Rhodopseudomonas sp. BAL398: one gene and its partner. The protein of the gene in region 1 interacts with the protein of each later gene in a pairwise test. Links are inferred from orthologs where the notes say so. Each region holds a gene or a part of one and is shown in the gene's direction. Other genes may lie near its edges. The genes, in order: RBJ75_RS05235 and rlmB.

The links.
Region 2: the proteins of RBJ75_RS05235 (region 1) and rlmB interact in binary tests that used the Escherichia coli proteins (3 or more experiments, as listed by UniProt). The link is inferred for Rhodopseudomonas sp. BAL398 from one-to-one orthologs.

What each region holds. Positions count from the first base shown.
Region 1 is NZ_CP133111.1:1,117,314-1,122,210, forward strand. Bases 1-2,828 are described here. They hold RBJ75_RS05235 (bifunctional ADP-dependent NAD(P)H-hydrate dehydratase/NAD(P)H-hydrate epimerase), read left to right. Parts: upstream 1-578; coding sequence 579-2,078; downstream 2,079-2,828. Other genes in these bases: RBJ75_RS05230 (P-II family nitrogen regulator), read right to left, coding at 1-157; RBJ75_RS05240 (multicopper oxidase family protein), read right to left, coding at 2,097-2,828. In the rest of the region: more of RBJ75_RS05240, read right to left, coding at 2,829-3,404; tig (trigger factor), read left to right, coding at 3,793-4,897. UniProt on the Escherichia coli protein: Bifunctional enzyme that catalyzes the epimerization of the S- and R-forms of NAD(P)HX and the dehydration of the S-form of NAD(P)HX at the expense of ADP, which is converted to AMP.
Region 2 is NZ_CP133111.1:571,215-580,855, reverse strand. What follows is about bases 2,681-5,667. They hold rlmB (23S rRNA (guanosine(2251)-2'-O)-methyltransferase RlmB), read left to right. Parts: upstream 2,681-3,758; coding sequence 3,759-4,577; downstream 4,578-5,667. Other genes in these bases: RBJ75_RS02635 (hypothetical protein), read right to left, coding at 5,320-5,667; RBJ75_RS02640 (hypothetical protein), read right to left, coding at 4,651-5,286; RBJ75_RS02655 (sigma 54-interacting transcriptional regulator), read left to right, coding at 2,681-3,361. Also shown: RBJ75_RS02660 (CmpA/NrtA family ABC transporter substrate-binding protein), read right to left, coding at 1-1,281; more of RBJ75_RS02655, read left to right, coding at 1,445-2,680; more of RBJ75_RS02635, read right to left, coding at 5,668-5,799; RBJ75_RS02625 (DUF2171 domain-containing protein), read right to left, coding at 6,226-6,471; RBJ75_RS02620 (outer membrane protein), read right to left, coding at 6,821-7,537; RBJ75_RS02615 (hypothetical protein), read right to left, coding at 7,706-8,110; RBJ75_RS02610 (hypothetical protein), read right to left, coding at 8,294-8,587; RBJ75_RS02605 (hypothetical protein), read right to left, coding at 8,658-8,855; RBJ75_RS02600 (tetratricopeptide repeat protein), read left to right, coding at 8,867-9,418. UniProt on the Escherichia coli protein: Specifically methylates the ribose of guanosine 2251 in 23S rRNA.

The sequences.
Region 1 (4,897 bases):
CGATATATTCTGCGCCCCGATACAATTCGGCATGGCCCTTCTGCCGGCCGAAGCCCTTGGCCTCGGTGACGGTGATGCCCTGAAGTCCCACCTCCTGAAGCGCCTCTTTCACCTCGTCCAGCTTGAACGGCTTGATTACGGCTTCGATCTTTTTCACTTCCACTCTCCCGGACCTTCCAACATTCTAGGTCACCATGCTTATTATTACAGATCGCGCGGCGTTGCGCGTTTGATCGATAACTCCGCTGGCCGGTTGGGTGAGCAGCGCCGCCCGCCTGTGGAAAAATGCTTTCCGCAAACGAAGCCGGTCGCGCGCCGCCCCTGCAAAAGCAGGCGGACGCGAGGGATCGAAACATGACTTCCGTAAAAGCAGGGTCCATGCCAAGTTCGCGAGGCGGCTGATTTGGGAGCAATATCAGATTATTAAGGACCCTGCTGCGTAGACTTTCGTGACCATGGCGGATGGGTCTGATTAAAAAGAAGGCGACACGACTAATTAATGTGCATGTAGCAAACTAATTTAGATTCAGCATGCTTATCTGTGCCTCACGATAAGGCGAGCGAACTGGGAATTGGGCATGGAACTACTTACCCCGACGGAAATGGACCGCGCCGACCTGCTCACGATCTCCGGTGGCTCATCCGGATTCGCCTTGATGCTGACGGCTGGGCGGCATGTGGCACGGGCCGCGGTCGATCTCGTCGAGGCCGGGCCGATCCTGGTGGTGGCCGGGCCCGGCAATAATGGTGGCGACGGTCTGATCGCCGCCACCGAATTGGTGGCGATGGGCCGTAATGTGACGGTGATGCTGCTGGGCCAGCGCGAGGCGCTGAAGGGCGACGCGGCGCTGGCGGCGCGGGAATGGAAGGGCCCGCTATTGCCGTTCTTGCCGCAATCGATCGGGTCGCCGAGCCTGATCATCGACGCGCTGTTCGGCTCCGGCCTCAACCGTCCGGTCAAGGACGAGGCGCTGACGATGATCGAGGCGATCAATGCCAGCGGCATCGCGGTATTGAGCGTCGATCTGCCGAGCGGCATCAGCGGCGCCACTGGCGCGGTGCTGGGCGCGGCACTGCGCGCCCGCGAGACGGTAACGTTCTTCCGCCGCAAGCCGGGCCATATGCTGCTGCCCGGCCGGCTGCATTGCGGCCGGTTGCGCGTGGTCGATATCGGGATCGACCCCAGCGTGCTGGACGAGATCCGGCCGATGGCCTTCGTCAATGATCCCGATCTGTGGCGCGGATCGTTTTCGGTGCCGCGGATCGACGGCCATAAATACAGTCGGGGTCATGCGGTGGTGATCTCCGGCGGACCGGTGCAGACCGGCGCGGCGCGGCTGGCCGCGCGTGGCGCGCTGCGGGCAGGGGCCGGGCTGGTTACCGTGGCGTCGCCCGGCGACGCGATGACGGTGAATGCCGCCGCCCTGACGGCGATCATGCTGCGCCAGATCGATGCGCCGGAGCAGTTCGCCGAGCTTTTGACCGATCGCCGCTTCAATGCCTGCGTGATCGGCCCGGGCGCCGGCGTCGGCGAGCGGACCCGCGCGCTGGTGCTGGCGGCGTTGGCGGCCAACACCGCAGCGGTGCTCGACGCCGATGCGTTGACCAGCTTCGCGGGCGCGCCGGAGGAATTGTTCGAAATCATCAAATCCGGTGCCAGCCCGCAGGTCGTCCTGACCCCGCACGAGGGCGAATTTCCACGCCTTTTCAGCGATATGAGCAACAAGAACCCACTTCGATCAAAACTTGAAAGAGTTCGATTAGCGGCGGAGCGCTCCGGGGCCGTGGTGCTGCTCAAGGGACCCGATACGGTGGTGGCGGCGCCGGACGGTCGCGCGGCGATCGCCGCCAATGCGCCGCCATGGCTGGCCACCGCGGGCGCCGGCGACGTGCTGTCCGGCATCATCGCCGGACAGTTGGCGCAACGCGTGCCGGCCTTCGAGGCTGCCTGCATCGGCGTCTGGATGCATGGCGAGGCCGCGTGCGAGGCCGGGCCGGGCCTGATCGCCGAGGACCTGCCCGAGGTGCTGCCGGCGGTGTTCCGGCGGATCTATGATGATCTCGGCGTCGAATATTAGCGCATCCGAGCGAAGGCGTCAGATGACAGCGTAGCTGCGCAGCAGCAGCGGCGCTGCCCAGTCGGCCGCCATCGTCTCCATCAGCCAGGAGCCGGCGAATTCGGCGACGAAGGCGACGCGCTGGGCCTGGCCCGCATCGATCGCCAGCGTATCCAGCCAGAACGGCTTCCAGCCATCGTCGAGCCGGTCGAGCAGGCGGAAATGGTGGCCATGCAGATGGAAGATCGCCGGGATCGCGCCGCGATTGCTCAGCGCCAGCACTACGGCACGGCCGCGCCGGGCCTCGAAGGCAGGCGTGGCGGTCCGGGCGAACTCCGCCGGCCGGGTCCAGCCCTGCACGGCGCCGAGAGTCATATCGACGCGCAAGGCGCTTTTGAGGTCGATCCGGGCCGGCAGGTCGTTGTCGGGCAGCGCCGTCGCCGCCGGAAGCGGGGCCGTGCGCAGCGCTGGTCCCTCGGCATGAATCAAGCGGGCGATCGGACGAGCGCGCTGGCCGTCATGCAGGATGATCTGACTGGTGCCAGCGACCTTGGGCGTGTCGACAAAGGCGTCGATCCTGGTCCCCGGCGCCAGCACCAGCGTGCCATTGCGGGCCAGAAACGGTTCCGAGGGCTGGCCGTCAATGGCCATGACCCAGACCGCGTGATCCGCGAGTTTGATTGCAATCACATTGCGTTGGCAGCCATTGATCCAGCGGAGTCTGATCCTCTGATGCGGCCGCGTGGCAAGGTCGAGTCTGGGCTCGCCGTTAATGGTGTAGACCGGCTCGGCGTCGCCGGGCGCGGTTCCGGGCACAAGGGCTGCGCCATCGGCCCGCACCCGCCAGTCCTCGATCACCATCACCTCGTCGCGGTCGACCGCGACTGCTTCGCTCTCCTCAACGATCAGCGCCTGCGCCGGTAGCGGCGTCCTGTCCGTCAAAAGCCGGATATCGAACATCACTGTCCCGGCATGACGCAGCGGCATCGTGAACTCGTCCCGGCCGCCGGGCGGCACCGCGGGCCGTGCGGTCAACGGTTCGGCTGATGCGACACCATCGACGCCGTGCCAGTTCAGCAGCACCGGCTGGGCCAGATGGTTTTCGAATCGCACGGCGATCTCGTCACCACGCCGGAACCGCAGCTTGAGCGGTTCGCTGCGCTGCAACGACGCGATTCGCGACTCCGGTGCGCCGGCGCGCAACGCGGCGCTGCCCGGCCTGGCCTGCAGGATGAGGGGTTGCGGTCCGGGCGCGGTGGCGCCGGCCGGTAGCGCGCCGGCAATGCCGAGGCCTCCAAGTCCCGCCAGCAGGCCACGCCGGGTGATCGTTGCGCCGAATTCTGTCATACTGGATGCGGATCATTTTCGCGCCGCGCTGTCCAGTATCTGGCGGATCGGCGGGCAGGGGCTTGTGCGGGGATTTTTTTGATGCGAAGCGTCGCACGCATGTTATAAGCCCGCCGCCCGCGACATCGCGGTCGGACATGATGCTCCTCGCGGGCGTGGCGGAATTGGTAGACGCAGCGGCTTTAGGTGCCGCCGACGAAAGTTGTGGGGGTTCGAGTCCCTCCGCCCGCACCAAACGCCGATCGCGTTTGCGCATGACGAATTTCCGGAGGACATATTCCGCAAGGGTATCGGTCCGCCGAGCCACAGGTGCAGGCGCAAGCCGCGCATCGATTAGATTTACAAAGCCGGTCACCGAACCGGACCAAGCGGGAAGAAGATGGACACCATGCAGGTCAAGGAAACCGTCGCGGACGGATTGAAGCGCGAATTCCAGATCAGTGTCCCGGCTGCGGACATCGAGGCCAAGGTCGATGCGCAGCTGGTCGACATGAAGGACAAGGTGAAGCTGAACGGCTTTCGCCCGGGCAAGGTGCCGGTCGGCCATCTGAAGCGGCTCTACGGCCGTTCGGTCGCGGCCGAGACCATCGACAAGCTGATCCGCGAGACCAATGATTCGATCTTCACCGAGCGCGGCTTCCGTCTGGCGACCGAGCCGAAGATCACCATGCCGACCGAGCAAAAAGAGGTCGAGGATCTGTTGGCCGGCAAGTCCGACCTCAATTACACCGTCGCCATCGAAGTGGTGCCGGCGATCGAACTGGCCGATTTCAAGAGTTTCTCGGTCGAAAAGCCGATCGTCGAAGTGAGCGACGCCGACGTCGACGAGGCGATCAAGCGCATTGCCGAGCAGAATCGCGCGTTCGCCGCCAAGGGCGAGGGCGCCAAGGCCGAAACCGGCGATCGCGTCACGGTGTCGTTCACCGGCACCATCGACGGCACGCCATTTGACGGCGGCACCGGCGAGGGCATCCAGGTTCTGATCGGTTCCGGAACCTTCATCCCGGGCTTCGAAGAGCAGCTGATCGGCATGGCCGAGGGCGAGACCCGCACCCTCAAAGTGTCGTTCCCGAAGAATTACGCCAGCGAGAAGCTGGCCGGCCAGCCGGCCGAGTTCGCCACCACCGCGACCCTGGTCGAAGCGCCGCAGCCGGTCACGATCGACGACGAATTCGCCAAGACGCTCGGGCTGGAATCGCTCGACAAGCTCAAGGAAGCCGCGCGCGAGCGCCTGACCGCCGAATTCGCCGGCGCCACCCGCCAGCGCGTCAAGCGGCTGCTGCTGGACCGGCTCGATGAGGCGCACAAATTCGAAGCCCCGCCGTCGCTGGTGGCGCAGGAATTCGAATTGATGTGGAATTCGGTCAAGGCCGAGATGGAATCCAACGGCAAGAGCTTCGCCGATGAGGACACCACCGAGGACGCCGCCAAGGAGGAATATCGCTCGATCGCCGATCGCCGGGTCCGGCTCGGCCTGGTGCTGTCCGAGATCG
Region 2 (9,641 bases), 540 kb from region 1 along the record:
CGTCAGACCGGCCTCCTTCATCAGCTTGGCGGTGTCGGTGGCGAGATAGACCTGAGAGGCGATGCCCGCATAGTCGATGTCGCCCTTGACCTGCCCCCAGCGCTTCATCTGGGTCATGATCCAGACCGCGAAGGACTGCCACGGGAACGGATCGAAATCGATCCGGTTCGGCTGCTTGACGATGTTGCCGAGCCCGTCGGCGAAGGTGCCGGTGAGGATCTGCTCCAGCACGATCGGCGGCTGGTTCAGATAATTCGCCGGCGCGATGGCCGCGGCGATCTGCTTGCGGTTCTCGGGCTTATGGGCAAAGGCCGTGGCCTCGATGATCGATTTCAGCAGCGCCCCATAGGTGTTCGGCATCGTGGTGACGAATTCCTGCGAGGCGGCAAAAGCGCAGCACGGATGGCCATCCCAGATATCCTTGGTCAGGATATGGATGAAGCCGACACCGTCATAGACCGCACGCTGGTTCATCGGGTCGGGCGCGAGATAGCCGTCGATGTTGTCGGCGCGCAGATTGGCGACCATTTCGGGCGGCGGCACCGCGCGGATCTGAACGTCGACGTCGGGATCGATGCCGTGCTCGGCCAGATAGTAGCGCAGCAGATAGTTGTGCATCGAATAGTCGAACGGCACCGCGAATTTGAAGCCCTTCCAGTCCTTCGGATCGCGCTTGTCCTTGTGCTTCATCGCCAGCGTGATCGCCTGGCCATTGATGTTTTCCACCGCCGGCATGGTGTAGGGGATCGGATTGGATCCCACTCCCATGCTGATGGCGATCGGCATCGGCGACAGCATGTGCGCCGCGTCATATTCCTTGTTGATGGTCTTGTCGCGCACCACCGCCCAGCCCGCGGTTTTGATGACATCAACGTTGAGGCCGTATTTCTCATAAAATCCCATCGGCTTCGCCATGATGATCGGCGTCGCGCAGGTGATCGGGATGAAGCCGACCTTGAGGTCCTTCTTTTCCAGTGGCCCGCCTTCGGCAAAGGCTTCGGTGGCGGATTTCAACGGGAAGAACTGCGACACCGCGGCCAGCGCGGTCGCGGCCCCAACGGATTTCAGGAATGCCCGACGAGTGGCATCATGCGGAAACATCGCCCGCATCACCGCGGACGCCACCACGCCCTGATAGCGTGTCTGCTCGCTCTCGAGCGCTGCCTGGGCCTGCAGCTGCGTGGAAGCCTGGTGCTCGGCCTCGCTGGCATGGTGGCCGCAGCTGCAGCCCGATGCGTGAAGTCGTCGATCTGGGTCGAACGGGTTATCGAATGTGGACATGATCCCTCCTGCCTGACGCGATACCGTCAAAACGCAAGGACCGTGCCAGCAGCCTGGCGGCGAACTTGGCCAATTGCCGCAGCGCTTGGCGCAAATTTGCTGATTACGAAATTTCGTAATATACGAAATCTCGTAACCCGATTACGAAATCTCGGAGCGCACGATGGATCTGTCCGGCCCGGCCGCCCTCGACGCCGATGCCGTCTTGCGCGCGGCGGCGTTCGACGCCGCGGTCGAGCCCGCGCTGCTGCTCGATCCGGGCGCCGACCGGATCGTCGACGCCAATCACGCCGCCTGCGCCCTTCTGGGCGCCGATCGTGCCGTGCTGCGCCAGACCAGGATCAGCGCGCTGCATGACGGCCAGATCCCGGCGCTGATCGTGTTCACCCAGGCGGTGCAGGCCAAGCGGGCCTATTGGACTCATGCGCTGACGCCGCGCCACGCCAATGGCACCAAGCTCAGGGTCGAATATGCCGGCTCGATGGTGGCGCATGACGGCCGCGATCTCGTGCTGCTGATGATGAGCGACCTCGAGCAGCGAAGGCGCCGCTTGGTCGATGCCGCCGCCGAGGATTACATGCGCAGCGGACTCGCCACCTGGCAGCGGGTCGAGCGCGTCTTCCAGGATATCGAGCGGGAAAATCAGCTGATCCTGCGCGCCGCCGGCGAAGGCATCTATGGCGTCAACGCCGAGGGCAAGACCACCTTCGTCAATCCGGCGGCAGAGCGGATCCTGGGCTGGTCCGCCGAGGAACTGGTCGGCCAGGAGATGCACGCCATGGTGCATCACAGCCACCATGACGGGCGGCATTATCCGGGCCAGGATTGCCCGATCTATGCGGCGTTTCGCGACGGCGCGATCCACAATGTCGATGGCGAGGTGTTCTGGCGCAAGGACGGTTCGGCGGCCTGGGTCGAGTACACCTCGACGCCGATCCGCGACCGCGGCATCGTGGTCGGCGCGGTGGTGGTGTTTCGCGACGTCAGCCAGCGCCACGAGGCCGACGAGAAGCTGCACGCCGCGCTCGCCGAGGTCGACCGGCTGAGCGAGCGGTTGCAACTGGAGAACGCCTATCTGCAGGAAGAAATCCGGATCGAGACCAACCCGCGCGGCATCATCGGCCAATCCGAGGCGATTCAGAAGACGCTGCAGCAGGTCACGCTGGTGGCGCCGACCACCGCGGCAGTGATGATCACCGGCGAATCCGGCACCGGCAAGGAATTGATCGCCCGCGCCATCCACGAGGCCTCCGCGCGCCGCGACCGGCCGCTGATCCGAGTCAATTGCGCGGCGATCCCGCGTGAATTGTTCGAAAGCGAGTTTTTCGGCCACGCCCGCGGCGCCTTCACCGGGGCGGTGCGCGACCGCATCGGCCGGTTTGAGCTCGCCGACGGCGGCACGCTGTTTCTCGACGAGGTCGGCGAGATCCCGCTGGAGCTGCAGGGCAAGCTGCTGCGGGTGCTCCAGGAGGGCAATTTCGAGCGCGTCGGCGAGGAACGCACCCGCAAGGTCGACGTCCGGCTGATCGCCGCCACCAATCGCAATCTCAAGCAGGAGGTCGCCCGCGGGCGGTTTCGCGAGGATCTGTATTTCCGGCTTAACGTGTTTCCGATCGAATCGGTGCCGCTACGCGAGCGCCGCGAGGACATTCCGTTACTGGCACAGCACTTTCTCTCCAGCGAGAACAAGGAGCTGAAATCCGGGCTGCGGCTGTCGCAGGGCGATGCGCGCAGATTGGCGCGCTACGACTGGCCCGGCAATGTGCGCGAGCTGCAGAACGTCATCGAGCGCGCCACCATTCTGGCCCAGAACGGGCGGCTGCGGATCGATCTGCCCGAGACGCCCGGCGGCCATCCGGCGCCGGGCACAAACCGTCACAAGGGCGACGCCGCGCCCGCGGTGATGACGGTGTCGGAGCTGCGCGATCTGGAACGCGCCAACATCCTGGCGGCGCTGCGCGCGTGCAAAGGCAAGGTGTTCGGCGACGACGGAGCTGCGGCGATGCTCGACATCAAGCCGACCACGCTGGCATCGCGGATCAAGGCGCTCGGGATTGCCGCGCCCCGCCCGACGCACTGATCCGCCACGCCGATGTCGCCCGTTCGGTCATACCGCCGAAAACGACCTCAAAAACCGGGACCCCGAAGGGCATATAGCTAGTGAAATCAGATCGCCGGGGAAGATTGGTGGGGGAAGAAGGACTCGAACCTTCGAAGTCATAAGACGGCTGATTTACAGTCAGCTCCCTTTGCCACTCGGGACACTCCCCCGCTCGACGCCGCCAGCCCCTGTCCATCCTGAAGATGTTGAAAAGGTCGGTTGGCGCAAAAGCGAGCCCGCACGCGGGCATCCAATCAAGCGGGGTTATGGGCGAAGCCGGACCCCAAAGTCAACCAATCCCGGACGAATATCCGGGGCCGTTGGTCGCACGAGCAATGAAATTGCCATTGTTCCGGCCGCATGGGACAAGCAACCCATGAGTCCACGAGATCGAAATCCCCATTTTGCCCGGCGCGACGGCAAAGACCGCGGCAAATCGCCCGGTTTTGCCCGCCGTCCCGGCCCGCGCGAGCCCGCCGACGGCCCGGTGATTCTGTATGGCTGGCACACCGTGGCGGCGGCGCTGGGCAATCCCCGGCGCAAGATCCTCAAGCTGTTCCTCACCGAGAACGCCGCGCGGCGGCTGGCCGACGAAAAAATCGACACCAGGGTCACGCCGGAGCTGGTGCGGCCGAGCCTGATCGACCAGCGGCTCGGGCCCGATGCGGTGCATCAGGGCCTGCTCGCCGAGGTCGAACCGCTCGACGCGCCCGATATCGCAGACCTGCCGTCGGACGGCATCGTGCTGGTGCTCGACCAGATCACCGATCCGCACAATGTCGGGGCGATCATGCGCTCGGCGGCGGCGTTCGCCGTCAAGGCGATCGTCACCACCGCGCGCCACAGCCCGGAGGCCACCGGGGTTCTGGCGAAATCCGCCTCCGGCGCGCTGGAACTGGTGCCGCTGGTGCTGGTGCCGAATCTGGCGCGGGCGCTGACCGACCTCAACGACCGCGGCTTCCTCACCGTCGGGCTCGACAGCGAAGGCGGCGACGATCTCGGCGCCGTGGCGCTGCGCCAGCCGCTGGCGCTGGTGCTGGGCGCCGAGGGCAAGGGGCTGCGGCAATTGACCCGGCAGACCTGCAATGTGGTGGCGCGGCTCGACATGCCGGGCGAGATCAAGAGCCTGAACGTCTCCAATGCCGCGGTGCTGGCGCTCTATATCGGCGCCAGCCGGCTCGGCCTGATGGGCTAGCGCCCACTCAACCCAACAGCAAACGCCCGCTCGCATCGCTGCGAACGGGCGCCACAGGCCAGTCGGGCCCGGATCAGTAATAGCGGCGCGGCGGCGCGCGATAATGATGGCGCGGCGCATGGTGCGAATAGCGCGGCGCGCCGTAGCGCATGTCATGACGCATACCTTGATGCATGCTGCGATGCCCGTAGCCGCGATACATGCCATCGCGCCGCATGTGGCCGCGATAGACCTCGCCGCGATGGGTGCGGCGCATATCGGCGTAATGGCGGCTGTGGACGCGCCACGGCCGGGCATGGCTGCGCGAGCGATAGCTGTAGATCGCAGGCCCGCGCCAGGCCGGCGCCCCGTCGTAATAATGCGTGATGGCATTGGCATAGCGGCCGCCGCGATAGCCGTAACCGGCCGAGACCGACACGGCGCGCTCCTGATAGAACGGCACCGGCGCGAAATTGCCCGGGCCGGTATAGGTCGGCCCCTGATCGACGTAATAATAGCGGGTCGGATCCGGCAGCCGCTGATAGGTCTCGACGACGCCGTAGCCATAGCCGTAGCCATCGTAAACCTGCGGCGCGCAGGGGCTGACATAGGCATGGCCGCATGGCGCGCAGCCGCCGCCGAACAACCCGCCGCCGCACGCCATCGCGGGCGCGGCGCCCACGGTCAAGACGGCCAACGCCGCGATCACTCCCGAAATCGTATGACGCATTACTCTCTCCTGTCGGTGCTTTTTTGCTTGGTGCTAGTTTCGAGGTCGACTGTAATCCGGGCGCCGTTCCGGCGCATACATCCCGCGTTCCGGCGGCGCCACGATCACATTTGGCGGATCGAACGGCACCATCGGTTGGGCCGTCGGCGGCGCGGACTGCGCCGACCAGGATTCATGATAGCTCTCGGCGGGTTGCGGCAGCTTCCGGTTGGCCGGCGGTTCGATCTCGAGCCGGCCGTAACCCGGCAAGGAGGTGGAGCGCGGAAAATAATGCCCGACCCGCGGCACCGGATCGATATAACGGCCGCCATAGACGGTCGGCTGCACATGGGTGCCGCGCAGCAGGCCCCAATCGCCTTCCACCACCCGGTACGACGCATCGACCCCGTTGATGATGATCGGCACGCCGGGGCGACCGGGCCTCACCATCACAATGCCGCCGCTGTCGGCCCAAGCCGGCACTGCGGTCACGGTCAACAGCATCAACGCCTGCGCCACACGCTTCATCGACATCCCCGTCTGCATCACGCCAAGCTACCAGAAAACGCTGATGGAGGGGTTAAGGCCGGCGCCAAATTGCGCGGTAAGCCTAACGCACCCGGCGTGGCGCAGCTCTCGGACGGATTGGCGGGACATCCGGCGGCGGAACGCGGACCGGCTGCCGCCGCCAGTCCCGACGGCAGCCGACAAAACTTGCCGACCGGCCTTGTCGGGACCGAACGGCGCTGCTAGCTGTTTTTCCGGAAAATGCCGGTTTAGCTCAGCGGTAGAGCAGCGGTTTTGTAAACCGAAGGTCGGGAGTTCAATCCTCTCAACCGGCACCAATTTTCTCCAGCGGCCATCTCGCATCGGGCCACGCCAAAGCTGGCGCGCCGCAGAGCGCAAACATCGTCTGCGGCGGCTGATCCAGATCAGACCAGGGCGCGTTTCAGCGCTCCCTCAGGCCTTTTCTTCTTCCATCGTCACCGCGACGTCGCCATTGGCCGACAGCCGCACCTTCTGGCCTTCGACTTCAGCGACCAGGCCGAGATCGATGAAATGGTGGTGACCCTTGTGATGGCCCTGCCCGCTATCGGCCTTGGTCAACTTGATCCGGCCGCCCTCGACCTTGTCGACGGTGCCGACATGCACGCCGTCCGCGCCGATCACTTCCATATGCTCTTTGATGTGTGTGACGTCTGTCATCTGAATGTCCTCTGTGGACTTGCCCAACGCGCGGGAACCGGATCGGTTCAACCGCGGCGGCGAATGGGGCGGCGGGCGTCACAGCAGCCGGCACAGCACCGCCAGATTGATCGCGCAGGCCAGCAGCAGGACCAGAGCAAGGCCGATCTGGAGGGCGTCGAGCCGGGATTTCAAGGTCGGGTTCATGGCTTGAAAAGCATCGGGCGATTCTAGCCGCGGAGTCCCATCCGATATTTTTCCCGAGATTCAGGACTCGTTAACCTTCGATTCCCGGCCGGCCTGCCGCCGCCGCCAAGAAAAAGGCCGGCACATGAATGCCGGCCTGCGCAATGCTGCTCGATCGCCGTCGTCAGTATTTGGCGACCTCCGGGCCGCCCCAGCCGAAGCGATAATTGAGCCCGGCCTTGACGGTGTGTTCGTCGTTGCGGAACGAGGTCCCGGCCAAGCCCGCCGGGCCGCCGGTGAAGTTGGTGTCGTCGAACTTGTAATACTGATACTCGACCTTGGCCGACCAGTTCGGCGCGAACATGTATTCCAGGCCGGCGCCGACCGTATAGCCGCTGTCGCGATTGCCATTGGTGCTGTAGGCCGCTGGCGTGCCGGCCACGCTGACATCGAGATTGCTGTCGCGGAAGGCGTAGCCGCCCTTGGCGTAGAGCAGCGCCGGCCCCCAGGTGTAACCGAGCCGGCCGGTGACCGAGCCGAGCCCCTTGGTCTCCTGCGTCACCAACGCGCCGCCAGGCAGCAACACGCCGTCATTATTGCTCGATGGCAGCCAGCTATATTGCGCCTCGATACCGACCACCCAATTATGGGCGAACTGGAAATCGGCGCCGCCCTGCACGCCGCCCATGAAGCGGCCGTCATTGGCGATATTGTCGCTGCCGGCGAAGGCGCCGCCGAGATTGCCGCCCAGATAGAAGCCGGTCCAGTTGTAGACCACTTCCGGCGCCGTGTAGGCCGGGGCCTTGGTGTAGGTACGCGGGCCAAGATCGGCAGCGGCCGCGGGGCCGGCCAGCGCGAACATGGCGGCCGCGGCGGCGATGCCGGACAGAAGCTTTTTCATCGCAATATCCCCTTGCTACGTCGTGCTATATGGACAGAACAACGTGGCGTCAGTTTGGTTGCCGGACGGCTTTGGCGAAGCATTGATACTGCCCAACTGTGGCTTCGCAGCCACAATAGGGAACCGGCCGGCTGGAGTTAGTCGTGGCGGCGGCGGTTTTGGTCGGGGCTAGCGCGACATTTTTTCCAGCTCGGGAAACGGCGCATAGGTCAGCCCGGCGCAGGCCTCGCCGGCCTCCTCCATCACCCGGTCGACCCGGGCGTCGACATGGACGACCGCCAGTTCGCGCGCCGGGCCGTAGCTGCCGTTGGATCGCCGCGGCGTGAAACGCAGGCAGGAAATATAGAGCTGCCGGCCGTCGACGCTGCGCTGCACCGGTTCGGCCATCGTGGCATCGCGCACGCCGACCGGATTAGTCAGGTAAGTATGGAGGAAGGCGACGATCTGGCTGCGGTATTGGCTCGGGAACGGCTGGCCCGAACCGCCGCGATCATCGGCGGAGCTCATCAAGCCGCCGCCGCAGCCGCCGAGCGTCAGTGCGACCAGCGCCAGCGTCGTTGCGCGCGTCAACATCAATTGCAGCATCCGGTTGGTCCCGATGCTGGTTTAACGGCTGGATCGGACAATGCAACCGATCCACCCCGGCGCGACGGCGCGCCAAACCGACGCGGCTCGCCGCCATCGCCAAAGCGAGGCAAGCGAGCCGGCGGGATGTTGCGTGATCCGGCGCGCAGCGGCGCGATCGAGACCGATCGATCAGCCGCGCTTGGGGCCGCGGGTCACATGCTTGATCATCGCCTTGGAGACGTGGATCTGGTGGTGCTGGCGGAGGCTGTGATGACGCAGGCGCTTGTGGTGCGGGCGCACGATCCGCACATGGCTCTTCACCGCCTTGTGGCGCACATGCATCCGGGCATGCGGTTTGGCGTGCATCATCTTGGCATTGGCGTCGAGCGCGGTGGCGCTGTGGTCGCGGACGGTGCCGGCGGCCATCGCCGGGGCGGCGAGCAGCAACACGGCGAGCAGTGCGGCGGACATCATCTTGATCATGGTCGTCTCCAGGAAGGTTGGGGTGCAGGTCGACCGCGAAGTTGGCCGGATGATTTCCCGGGCTTATCGATCATGCCGCCACGCTAGCGGCGCCAACCTGAACCGAAGCTGAATCGAACCGCGCCCTGGTATTCATCCGCATGAACCGTTGCTCAGCTTGGCGCAGCGGATGCGACGCGGGCGGCATCATCGCGCCGATCGCCTTGCGCGGCATGGAGCGCTGTTTCCATCCGGCGGTTTTGGTGTAGGCTCGGGCTTCGTCGATCATGGGAGGAATGCATGAGCAGGACCGTGTTCAGACTATCGCTGCTGGCGTTGTTCGCGATCGCCGTGACGCTCGCGCCGGCGCTGACCCCGGTCAAGGCGGCCAGCGACGAGACGCCGACGCCGCCGGCCTCGGGCGACAAATCCACCAAGGGCAAGAAGACCGGCAAGAAGAGCTCCGGCCTCGAGAACCCGGCATTTCTCAAGGCCTATCGCGCCGCCTATGCGACGGTCTATGACCGCGGCGACTACAGCGGCGCGATCGCCCAGCTGACCGCGCTGGGCCAGGACGACCGCGCCGACGTCGCCAATCTGATCGGCTATTCCTATCGCAAGCTCGGCGACTACAAGCTGTCGCCGATCTGGTACGAGCGCGCTTTGAAGGCCGATCCGGCGCATGTGCGGACCTGGCAGTATTACGGCCTGTGGCAGCTCGAACAGGGCAATCGCGATCAGGCGCAGTATCATCTGGGCCGCATCGCCGCGCTGTGCGGCACCGAGTGTGACGAATATAAATCGCTGGCGGCGGCGCTGGACAAGCCGCCCGGCCAAGGGCCGGTGTACTAATCGGCCATGCCAAATCGCATCGGCGCGCCACCCGGCCCCGCCGATGCACCACGAAGATCCGCGTCGGGAATCGCCGATGCGATGATCGGCGATGGCGTTCCGGCGACAGGCGAAAGCCGCGCGAACAATCCCGCGGCTCGACAATGGCCAGAAAGGTCGTATAGACGACGGCGGCGCAACAAGCTTATTCGCACCGACCGTGATCGCAACGACCCCGCGCCGA